2 regions of the Methylocella silvestris BL2 genome follow, and region 1 is predicted to be linked to the other one. Evidence: predicted binding sites of a transcription regulator. Region 1 holds the regulator's gene; the other holds the start of a gene.

Region 1 (5,931 bases):
GAAAATCGCGCGCGCAGGCGGCGGCGCCCGAGAGCGCGGCCCGACGCCCCAGTGAGCCGCAGGACGGTCCCGCCAAAATCTCGCCGATGATGGCGCAGTTCATCGCGATCAAGGCGGCCCATCCCGGCTCGCTCCTGTTCTACCGCATGGGCGATTTCTACGAACTCTTCTTCGAGGACGCGGAGATCGCCGCCAAGGCGCTCGGCATCGTGCTCACGCGGCGCGGCAAATATCAGGGCGAAGACATTCCGATGTGCGGCGTGCCCGTCGAGCGCGCGCAGGAATATCTGCACCGGCTGATCTCGCTCGGCCATCGCGTTTCCGTCTGCGAACAGATCGAAGATCCAGCCGAGGCGAAAAAGCGCGGCGCGAAATCGGTAGTGCGGCGCGAGGTGCGCCGGCTCGTCACCCCCGGCACGATTACCGAGGAGACCCTGCTCGATCCCGCCAGAGCCAACAGGCTGCTCGCGATCGCGCGCGCGCGCCAGGCTGACGGGCAATGGTCTTACGGCCTCGCCGCGCTCGATATTTCGACCGGCGAATTTCTTCTCAGCGAAGCGCCCGAGGCCCAGATCGAGACCGAGATCGCGCGCATCGAGCCTGCCGAGATCGTCATTCCCGAGGGGCTGATGGATCAGCCCCTGTTCGTCCGCCTCGCCCGCGAAGCGCGGGCGCCGCTGACGCCGCTCGGGCGCCTCGCCGCCGAGGGCCCGGCAGCCGAACGGCGCATTTGCGATTTCTTCGGCCTCGCGACGCTCGATGGGCTTGGCGCGCTGTCGCCTGCGGAAATCGCGGCGGCGGCGGCGGCGCTATTTTACGTCGATCGCACGCAATTCTCTGCGCGCCCGGCCTTGAGTCTGCCGACGCGGGTCGCGCGTGAGGCGCATATGTCGATCGACGCCGCGACGCGGGCCAATCTGGAGCTGACCCGGACGCTGGGCGGCGCGCGTGAAGGATCGCTGATCGGCGCGATCGACCGCAGCGTGACCGCCGCCGGCGGCCGGCTGCTGGCCGAGCGGTTGGCGGCACCCTTGACCGATCCGGACGAGATCACGCGGCGCCAGGAGGCGGTCGCCTTCTTCTTCGACGAGCCGGCGCTGCGCGAGGCGGCGCGGCGGGCGCTGAAAGCCGCGCCCGATCTCATGCGCGCAATCGCGCGGCTTGCGCTCGAGCGCGGCGGTCCGCGCGATCTCGCCGCCCTGCGCGACGGATTCTTCGCCGCCCGCGCGCTCGTGGAGACGCTCCGCGCCGCGGAAAATCTTCCCGGCGAACTTGCGCAGGCATGCGCGGCGGCTGGCGCGCTCGATCCGCTGGTCCCGCAGAAGCTTCAATCGGCGCTCGCCGACGCCCTGCCGCTCAACCGGCGCGACGGCGGCTTCGTCGCCCCAGATTTCGACGCCGGCCTCGACGAGTTGCGGGCGCTGCGCGACGATACGCGCAAGGTCGTCGCGGCTCTGCAGGCGCGCTATTGCGACCTCGCCGACATGCGCCAGCTCAAGCTGAAGCATAATAATTTTCTCGGGTTCTATCTGGAAGCGCCGCAGGCGCAGGGCGAGAAACTGCTGAAGCCGCCGTTTGACGCCATGTTCATCCATCGTCAAACGATGGCTGGCGCAATGCGCTTCTCGACGCCGGAGCTCTCCGAGCTCGACGTGAAAATCTCAACGGCCGCCGATCAGGCGCTTGTCCGGGAACTGTCGATTTTCGATGAGCTCGCAGCGACCCTGCTGGCGCAGGGCGAGGCGATCAAGCGCGCCGCAGCGGCGCTCGCCTGCATCGACGCGGCGGCGGGCCTGGCGGAACTCGCCGCGGATTGCGGCTGGACCCGGCCGGAGGTCGACGGCTCGCTGAAATTTCACATCGAAGGCGGCCGCCATCCGGTGGTTGAGGCGGCGCTGCGCCGCGGCGGCGCGCCCTTCGTCGCCAATGATTGCGATCTGTCCGGGCTCGCGGAGGAGGGCGGCCGCATCGCCGTCGTCACCGGGCCGAATATGGCCGGCAAATCGACCTATCTGCGCCAGAACGCGCTGATCGCCGTGCTGGCGCAGATCGGCTCCTTCGTGCCCGCGCGGCGCGCCCATATCGGCGTCGTCGACCGGCTGTTTTCGCGCGTCGGCGCGTCGGACGATCTCGCGCGCGGGCGCTCGACCTTCATGGTCGAGATGGTCGAGACAGCGGCGATCCTCAATTCCGCCAGAGCCCGATCGCTGGTCATTCTCGACGAGATTGGCCGCGGCACGGCGACCTTCGACGGCCTCTCGATCGCCTGGGCGGTGATGGAGCATCTGCATGAGGTCAATCGCAGCCGGGCGCTGTTCGCCACCCATTTCCACGAGCTGACCCAGCTTGGCAAACGGCTGGCGCGGATCGACAATCTGACCGTGCGCGTCAGCGAGTGGAAGGGCGATGTCATATTTCTGCACGAGATCATCGCTGGCGCCGCCGACCAATCCTATGGCGTGCAGGTGGCGAAGCTGGCCGGGCTGCCGGCGCAGGTGGTCGCGCGGGCAAGGCTGCTCCTGTCCGAATTCGAGGCGGCGGAGCGCATGAGCAGCCGCGACCGGCTCGTCGCCGATCTGCCGCTGTTTTCCGCGTCTTACGTCAAGGCCCCGGAGCCGGCTGAGATCGCCCATGGCGGCGGGTCCGCCGACGCCCTTGGAGCTGCGCTCGACGCGGTGAACCCGGACGAGCTCTCGCCGCGGGCCGCGCTGGAGGAGCTCTATCGCCTGAAACGTTTGCGCGCCGGCGAGGCGTAAGCTTGCGTTGATCTGGACAGGGCCGTCCTTGTTTGCGCCCTTATGCGGATCGCCGTTTCATTGCCTGCAAATCAATCGTATAGATGACGCTGCCCGGAAGGGCGGCGAAGGGGGCGCTCGCAATGGCCGATGACGAACTGCCGCGCGTGGACCAGCAGGTCTGCTTCGCCCTCTATTCGACCCTGCATGCGGTGAACAAGGTCTATGCGCCGCTGTTGGAGCCGCTCGGCCTTACCTACCCGCAATATCTGGTGATGCTTGTGTTGTGGGAGGCCGACGACATTACGGTCAAGGCCATTGGCGAGCGCGTCTATCTCGATTCCGGCACCCTGACTCCGCTCCTGAAGCGGCTTGAGGCCTCTGGCTTGCTCGCCCGCGCGCGCGATCCGAAGGATGAGCGTCAGGTGCGCGTCAGCCTGACGCAAAAGGGCGGCGACATGCGCGCCTCGGCCAAAACCATTCCCGGCGAGATCGCCCGGGCGATGGGCCGGTCGCCGGAGGATTTGAAGGCCGTGCGCAAGGAGTTGCGGCGGATCCGCAACGCGCTGCTCGGCAAGCGCGAAAAGCCGGACAAGCCGCCGAAGGCCGGTTCGCGGCTCGATCCGGGCTGAAGGTCGGAGCAACAGCTTGCCGCGTCAGCGATTTTGCAGCATCCGCGACACCACCTTCGAGGTGTAATCGACCATCGGCACGATGCGCGCGTAATTCAGCCGCGTCGGCCCGATCACCCCGAGCACGCCGACGATGCGCTGATGCTCGTCGTGGAAGGGCGCGGCGATCATGGACGAGCCGGAGAGCGAGAACAGCTTGTTTTCCGAGCCGATGAAGATGCGCACCCCCTCGCCGCTGTCCGCCCGGCTCAAAAGGTCGATCACGTCCTTTTTGGTCTCGAGATCGGCGAACAGCAGGCGGATACGTTCGAGATCTTCGATCGCGGTGAGGTCCTGCAGCAGATTGGCCTGACCCCTGACGATCAGCTGCGGGCCGCTGCCCGCGCTGTCGGCCCAGCTCGCAAGGCCGGCGTCGACCAGCCGGGCGGTCAGCTCGCCAAGCTCACGCTCGGCTGCGGTCTGCGAGGCTTCGATCTCGCGCCGGACCTCGGCGAGGGTGCGGCCACGAATTCGCGCGTTGAGGAAATTCGCCGCCTCGACCAAAGCGGAAGGCGGCAGCAGCGGCGGGATATGCAGAATGCGGTTTTCGATCGATCCATCGTCGGCGACGAGGACGGCCAGCGCGCGTTCGGGCTCGAGCCGCACGAATTCGATATGTTTCAGCCGCGCGTCTTCCTTCATGGTGACCACGACGCCGGCGCCGCGCGTCAGCCCGGAGAGCAGGCTCATCGCGTCGCCAAGAACGCCTTCGAGCGGCTGCTCATAGGCGGCGGCCTTGACCTGCGCCTCGATCTGCTCCCGCTCGCCGGGGCCGACGTCGCCGAGCTCCAGCATGGCGTCGACGAAAAAGCGCAGACCAAGCTCGGTCGGCAGTCGTCCCGCGCTGGTATGGGGCGCGTAAATCAGCCCGATTTCTTCGAGGTCCTGCATGACGTTGCGAACGGACGCCGGAGACAACGGCGTCGGCAGCAGCTTCGACACCTGGCGCGAGCCGACCGCCTCGCCATAGGCAAGATAGGAATCGACGATTTGCCGGAAGATTTCTCGGGACCGCTCGTTGAGGCTGGTGAGGCCTCGGGAGCGCACCCGATCGAGGGAGTGGTCGAGAGGCGTGGCCATCTCAGGACAATGGCCGCGGGGCCGCGCCGATGCAAGCGCCGCGATGCAGCCTCTGATCTGGACGCGGCGTCGTCAGCGCGGGCGTGTTGATGCGTCAGCCGGGCGCAAGCGCGTCTTCGAGACAGCTTTCAAGGTCGCCAAGCTGAAAAGGCTTTTGCAGCACTTTTGTCCCCGCATAGCATTGATCGAGCCCGCGCGGGCCGTAGCCCGAAAGGAAGATGAAGGGGATCGCGCGCGAAATCAGCACGTCGGCAATCGGAAAGCTCCGTTTGCCATTCAGATTGATGTCCAGCATCGCAAAATCGGGCTTTGTGCGCGTGAGCGCATCGAGCGCCGCTTCCACCGAGGGCGCGACCTCAACATAGTTGCAGCCGATATCGGCGAGCATGTCCTCGATCAACATGCTGATCAAGGCTTCGTCCTCAACAACAAGAACGCGGAATTCACTGTCGATTTTCAAGGCGCTCCGCCATCAAACGCAAGGACTCTCCGAAGTAAATCCGGCAACGCTTGATTGGTTCCCTAAAATCCGGCGTGAAATCTCATGTGGGGCGAGTCGTCAGGCTGGCGAAAGCTTGCGGCCCTTGAATGGCCTCGGGCAGTCCGCTGAGGGAAAGCCGCGAGCGCATACAACCGTGCAAACCAACCCTCGACCCGCGGTCGCCGCGGGCGGCGCTTCTCGACGCGAGTCGCCCACTCGAGCTCTTTTCAATTCGCCTCGGCCGGCGCGCACGGCTCGGCGCTGTTCGCGAGATATGCATGAGCGTGCCAAAATATGAAAGCGCGGCTGTTTCGGGTCAAGGCCATAGTCGCGACAAAGCGCTGCTGCAGGTCGCGATTACGCGGGCGTTCGCCTTTCTGAATTCCGGCCAACCGGACGAGGCGCTGGCGGAGCTCGGCGGACACGCCCAGCGGGCGGCGCGGAGCGATCTCGCCTGTTATGTCTTCGGGCTGATTTGCTTCAACGCCGGGGATCTGCGCGAGGCGCTGATCTGGTTCGAGCGCGCGCTCGCCTTGAAGCCCGATTATTTCGAGGTGCTCAGCGCGCGCGCCATCGTGCTGCAAAGACTCGGCCAGCCCGAGGATGCGCTCGAGGCTTTTGAGGACATCCTGAAACTGCGCCCGAACGACGCCGACGCGCTGTTCAGCATCGGCGTCATTTTACAGAGTCTTGGCCGCATGAACGAAGCGCTCGTCTCCTATGAAGGCGCTTTGCGGGCGCAGCCCAAGCATTGCGAGGCGTTGACCAATCGCGGCGCTCTGCTCGAACGATTTGGCCGTCTTACTGAGGCGCTGTCCTGTTTCGAAGCGATCATCGCGCTGCGCCCCAACAATGGCGGAGCCCTCTTCAACAAGGGCTCGGTGCTGCAAAAGCTCGGCCGCAACGAAGACGCGCTCGCCGCCTATGAGGCGGCGGCGCAATCCGGGCCGCCCGATCCCGAGAC
Region 2 (5,931 bases), 1.6 Mb from region 1:
GCCGCGCGCAAGACGTCGGGATCGACGACGACCGAGGCGCCGACGGCGCGGGCGATTGGCGCGCCGGTCTCATCGCGGAAAATTCCATCCGCGCCAAGGTGGGCGGCGGCGACCATCTCCTCCCCCGCCGCGCCCATCCGTTTAACGCGCAGCGAGCCTTCATCATGATTGACTGTGTAGTTGAGGCCCGGCCCGCTGGGCACTGCGCCTTGTGATGTGACGCCTTGGTTTGGCGAGGGGATGAAGATCAGGCCGAAAGCGGCCGCCGCCCCTGCAATGCCCACGGCGACGCTGGCCGGGGATTCCGCCGCAGCGGGGCGATGATCGTCCCGGCGCCAAGAACAACGCCGCCCTCTGAAATTTCCAAATGTCGGCGCAAGGGGCGCTTGAGCGCCGAAAACTCCGCCTCGAACCGCTCGATTGCGCAGGGCAAGCTCGGTAAGATGGCCGGGTTGCGCTAAACCTCAGCCTGGAGCGAAGCCTCTAATCTTCCGCGTCGGGCGGCGCGGCGGCGCCATTGACGCAGCCTGACAGCACGGGCGAGGGCTTGAAGGTCAACACGCGGCGCGGCTTGATCGGCGCCTCGACGCCGGTGCGGGGATTGCGGCCGATCCGCTCACGCTTGGCGCGGACGGAAAACAGGCCGAACGAGCGGAGTTTGACGCAATCGCCGCGCACCAGCGCCTCGGCGATTTCCTCCAGCGCCATCTCAAAAATGTCCCGCGCCTGCGCGCGCGACAAATTGGGGCATGCCTCATAGACGGCGTCGAGCAACGCCGCGCGGGTCGCTGTTCGCCTGATCGCGTCCGCGTCCGAACGCGGCTCCGACGCTTGTCGCACCTTGGATTCTCCCCGCTGTCTTAACTTGTTGGATTTGATTAGAGCATATTTGAAACCTTTGGGAAGCGATGTCGCTCAAGTATTGCGTCGGAAATATGAGCGCGCATTGCGCTCGCCCGCCGCGCGCAAAAAAAGCCCCGGATCGCTCCGGGGCCTTTGCCTGATTTAGAGACGGGTCGGACCGGATCAGAAATCCATGCCGCCCATGCCGCCCATTCCGCCGCCGCCTGGCATGGCGGGGGAGTCCTTCTTGGGCTGCTCGGCGATGATCGCCTCGGTGGTGATGAGGAGGCCGCCGACGGAGGCCGCGTCCTGCAAGGCGGTGCGCACGACCTTGGTCGGGTCGATGATGCCGAGCTTGACGAGATCGCCATATTCGTCCGTCTGGGCATTATAGCCGTAAGCGTAGGACGGATTTTCGATCAGCTTGCCGACCACGACGGCGCCGTCGCCGCCCGAATTGTCGACGATCTGGCGAGCCGGGGTCTGGATCGCCTTGCGGACGATGTCGACGCCGGTCTTCTGGTCGGCATTTTCGACCGTCAGGCCTTCGAGGGCCTTGATGGCGCGCAGCAGCGCGACGCCGCCGCCCGGCAACACGCCTTCTTCAACCGCCGCGCGGGTCGCGTTGAGCGCGTCGTCGACGCGGTCCTTCTTTTCCTTCACTTCGACTTCCGACGCGCCGCCGACGCGGATGACGGCGACGCCGCCCGCGAGCTTGGCGAGACGCTCCTGCATCTTCTCACGGTCGTAATCGGAGGTCGTTTCGGCGATCTGCGACTTGATCTGGGCGATGCGGGCCTCGATCTCCCCCTTCGCGCCGGCGCCGTCGATGATCGTCGTCGATTCCTTGTCGATGCGGATCCGCTTGGCGCGGCCGAGCATCTGCAGGGTGACGTTCTCGAGCTTGATGCCGATTTCTTCCGAGATCAGCGTGCCGCTGGTCAGAATGGCGATGTCTTCGAGCATGGCCTTGCGGCGATCGCCGAAGCCCGGAGCCTTCACGGCCGCGACCTTGAGGCCGCCGCGCAGCTTGTTGACGACGAGGGTGGCGAGAGCTTCGCCTTCAACGTCTTCAGCGATGATGACGAGGGGCTTGCCGGACTGGACGACGGCTTCGAGCACGGGCAGCAACGCCTGCAGCGAGGACAGCTTCTTCTCGTGGACGAGAATAAAGGGGTCTTCGAGCTCGGCGATCATCTTCTCGGCGTTGGTGATGAAGTAGGGCGAGAGGTAGCCGCGGTCGAACTGCATGCCTTCGACGACGTCGAGCTCGGTCTCAAGGCTCTTGGCCTCTTCCACCGTGATCACGCCCTCATTGCCGACTTTCTGCATCGCGGTCGAGATCATCTCGCCGACCGATTTGTCGCCATTGGCTGAAATCGTGCCGACCTGGGCGATCTCCTCGTTCGAGGTGACCTTCTTCGAATTGGCCTTGAGATCGGCGACGACGGCGGCGACGGCGATGTCGATGCCGCGCTTCAGATCCATCGGGTTAAGGCCGGCGGCGACGGCCTTGGTGCCTTCGCGTACGATTGAAGCGGCGAGGATGGTGGCGGTGGTGGTGCCGTCGCCCGCAGCGTCGTTCTGCTTCGAGGCGACTTCACGGATCAGCTGGGCGCCGAGATTCTCGAACTTGTCGGAGAGTTCGATTTCCTTGGCGACCGTCACGCCGTCCTTGGTGATGCGCGGCGCGCCGAATGACTTTTCGATGACGACGTTGCGGCCTTTCGGGCCGAGCGTGACCTTGACGGCGTTGTTCAGAATATCAATGCCGCGAAGCATGCGATCGCGGGCATCCGACGAGAAGCGGACGTCTTTGGCTGCCATGTTGGAAACTCCTGGAACAGTCTAAATTCTAAAAAGGGCCGGTCGATCAGGCGACGACGCCGAGGATGTCGCTTTCCTTCATGATGAGCAGATCCTGCCCATCGATCTTGACCTCGGTGCCCGACCATTTGCCGAACAGAACCTTGTCGCCGGCCTTGACGTCGAGGGGGGTCAGCTTGCCGCTGTCGTCGCGTCCGCCGGGACCCACGGCGATGATTTCGCCTTCTTGCGGCTTCTCCTTGGCGGTGTCGGGGATGATGATCCCGCCTTTGGTCTTTTCCTCGCCTTCGAGGCGCTTGACGACGACGCGATCGTGCAGAGGACGAAAGCTCATGACGAATTCCTTGGCTGGCCGCTGGAGGCGCTTGCTCCGCGCGAATACGCCCCGTAAAAGGCGGCAGGTGAAACACGGGCGCTTTGTTAGCACTCTCATGTGATGAGTGCCAAACGCAGCCCGTATCTATGCGCCGGCGCCTTGGCTGTCAAGCCTGCCGCATCCGCCGTTTCTTACTTGGGCGCAAGTTAAACGCCGCCGTTCCTGCCGGCTTTACGCCCATTGGACCGGCTTGCGCGGCGCCAAAAGCGCGCCTAGAACTCATCTAAAATTATACAGCCGAACTGCGCGCGCCGCCAAAAGGCGAGCGAAGAATCGGACAAAAAACGCTTTAGGGAGCGAAACGGGAATGACCGATCGGACGCATTCGACCTATGATCCGACGACGATTGCGCTGCATTGGCTTTCAGCCCTGATGATCGTCGCGCTCTGGTTCATCGGCCGCGTCGCGGATTTCATCCCGCGCGGGACGCTGAACACCAATGTCTGGTCGATTCATGTCGCGCTCGGCTTCGCCCTCGTGACAGTGCTGCTGTGGCGGATCGTCTGGCGTTTTACAGGACGGCGCCATCTGCCGGCCGTCTATCCCGGCCCGACCCATGTCCTTGCCGTCTCCTCGCATGTCGCTTTGTACGTGTTGTTGGTGACGGTGGTCACGCTTGGCGTCGTCAATGCTTTTGTCCGCGGCTTCAATCTTTTCGACATCGCCGCGCTGCCGCAATTCGGCGACAAGGAATTGCGCAAGCCGATCACCTATTGGCACGGCCTCGCCGCCAATGCTCTGCTGGCCCTGGCGCTGCTGCATTCCATCGCGGCGCTCTATCATCATCATGTCTTAAAAGACAAGGTTCTGACCCGCATGCTGCCGCAGCGCCGGCCCTTCCCGCCTATGGAGGAGAGGTTCGAGCAGTTCGACAGCTGAACGCGCCGCCAGCGGGCGCTTGACGCGCCGCCCGGAAGCCGGGAAAAGCCATGGCTTGAGGTCGAAACCCCGGGCCAGCTAAATGGACGAGCAAAGGCTAAGCGGCAAGGCGCCGGCCGCGCTCGTGACAGGCGGGGGCCGGCGGATCGGCCTCGCTATCGCCTGCCGCCTCGCCCGAGCTGGCTATGCCGTCGCAATTCATTGCAGCCCGTCCTCGCTGGCCGAAGCGGAGCGCGAGGCGGAGAAGATCATCCATGAAGGCGGCCGCGCCTCTGCGCTCGGCGCGGATCTTTCCGACGCAGCGGCGGTCGATCAGTTGATTCCGAGGGCCGGCGCGGCGTTCGGCGCTTTAAGCCTCCTTGTCAACAATGCGTCGACCTTCGAAAGGGATTCGCCGGCCGATTTCACGCTCGATCAATGGGAGCGAAATTTCGCCGTCAATCTGCGCGCGCCCTGCGTCCTCGCGCGCAGATTCGCCGAGACCGCGCCGCGGGGAGCGAATGCGTCGATCGTCAATATCATCGACCAGCGCGTGCTGCGGCTGACGCCGCAATTCTTTTCCTACACCTTGAGCAAGGCGGCGCTTTGGACCGCGACGCAAACGATGGCGCAGGGTTTTGCGCCTTTGGGGGTGAGGGTCAACGCGGTCGGCCCGGGCCCGGCGCTCGCCAATACGATCCAGGGCGAGGCGGGTTTTTTGCGCGAGGTCGCCGGCCTGCCGCTCGAAGGGCCGATCGAGCCCGACGAGATCGCCGAAGCCGTGCTTTATCTGGCGCGGGCGCGCCACGTCACCGGCCAGATGATCGCGGTCGACGCCGGACAGCATCTTTCCTGGGCGACGCCGGACATCGTGCTGTGAGGACGCGGGGGCGCCCGCCGGCGCGAAGCGCTCAGTCCGCGCTCGGCAGGCGGCGCATGGTGAATTCAATGCGATCGTCCGACAATTCGCGCCAGGATTCGATCTCGGTCATATAGGCCGCCTTCGGAAACCGCGTAAACCACTCCCGCGCCTTGTCGCGCGCTTCGCCGCGCGGCAAAGTGTAGGTCTCGCGCCGCCAGCCGCCGGCCGCCGCTTCATCGGCGGCGCGGGCGCGCGAGCGCCGCGCCAGCCGCCGCGCGACGTCCGATGGGGTTTTTTCCTCCGCGCTCACTTTTGCAGCAAACTCCACGCCGATTTTTGCATCATAGCGCGGCGACGCCGCGCCAAAAACCTCGCTGGCCGCTGAAAGATAAAGTTTGAGGCTTTGCGCCGCCGCCGATTGCCGACGCGGTTAACGATTGGCGGCGGAACTGGTCCTCGACACCGAATCGAGCAGGGCGTCGAGTTTTTCCCGGTCGTCCGAAAACTCCGCTTCGATCCAGCGCTCGCGCAGCGCGGCCAGCGCGTCGCCGACCGCCCGCCCGCTAAAACCCCGGGCGATCAGATCGGCGCCGGAGAAGGGCAGGCGGGGCTCGGGCGCTGTTTTCAGAAAATCGATTGCGTCGCGCCGGCCGGACGAGGATGCGCCAATTGCGGCGAGGGTGAAACCGTCAAGCGCCGACTCTCTTCCGTGGCGAAAGAGAAGGACGTTCAAAAAATGCTTCGGCGGCGGGACGGGTTTGCCATGCAATGCGAGCATGACGCGCGCGGCGCGCGAAAGGCGGTCGCGTTCGGCGTTGGAGAGGCGCAGCCGCTCCGCGATCCGTTCGGCGTCCTCCGGCGTTTCGAGGCAGATCGCCGCTAGCCGCAACAACGGGTCGGCGCGGGCATCTTGCTCGACGAGCCGCCGCAGCCGGGCAGGGTTGGGGGCTGAGGCGATAAGAGGCCCCAGAAGGCCGGCGCCGCTCATCGCCTCGACCGCCTCGGGCGCGCGCCGCGCCGCGACAAGCTTTAAAAGTTCGGCGCGCACGCGCTCGCGCGAGAGCTGGGCCAATCCAGCGCGCGCGCGCATCGCCGCCAACAGGCCATCGCCGTCGATCGGACCCTCGCCATAATCGGCCGAGAAGCGGAAGAAGCGCAGAATGC

What was found. The regulator HrcA, encoded in region 1, represses chaperone genes, less so after heat shock. The targets are predictions, from matches to a motif close to GTTAGCACTCNCNNNNNGNGAGTGCTAAC.
Region 2: the regulator HrcA is predicted to act here: its motif matches at 3,090-3,118, upstream of groES (co-chaperone GroES).

What each region holds. Positions count from the first base shown of each region.
Region 1 covers NC_011666.1:2,519,122-2,525,052, reverse strand. The annotation lists gene mutS (DNA mismatch repair protein MutS) at 1-2,756, shown strand, start outside; gene MSIL_RS11880 (MarR family winged helix-turn-helix transcriptional regulator) at 2,879-3,367, shown strand; gene hrcA (heat-inducible transcriptional repressor HrcA) at 3,392-4,486, opposite strand; gene MSIL_RS11870 (response regulator) at 4,581-4,946, opposite strand; gene MSIL_RS11865 (DUF6165 family protein) at 5,246-5,931, shown strand, end outside.
Region 2 covers NC_011666.1:870,445-876,375, reverse strand. The annotation lists gene MSIL_RS21590 (hypothetical protein) at 1-203, opposite strand, end outside; gene MSIL_RS04105 (integration host factor subunit alpha) at 484-840, opposite strand; gene groL (chaperonin GroEL) at 1,027-2,670, opposite strand; gene groES (co-chaperone GroES) at 2,717-3,004, opposite strand; gene MSIL_RS04090 (cytochrome b) at 3,354-3,926, shown strand; gene MSIL_RS04085 (SDR family oxidoreductase) at 4,009-4,785, shown strand; gene MSIL_RS04080 (hypothetical protein) at 4,817-5,077, opposite strand; gene MSIL_RS04075 (CCA tRNA nucleotidyltransferase) at 5,198-5,931, opposite strand, start outside.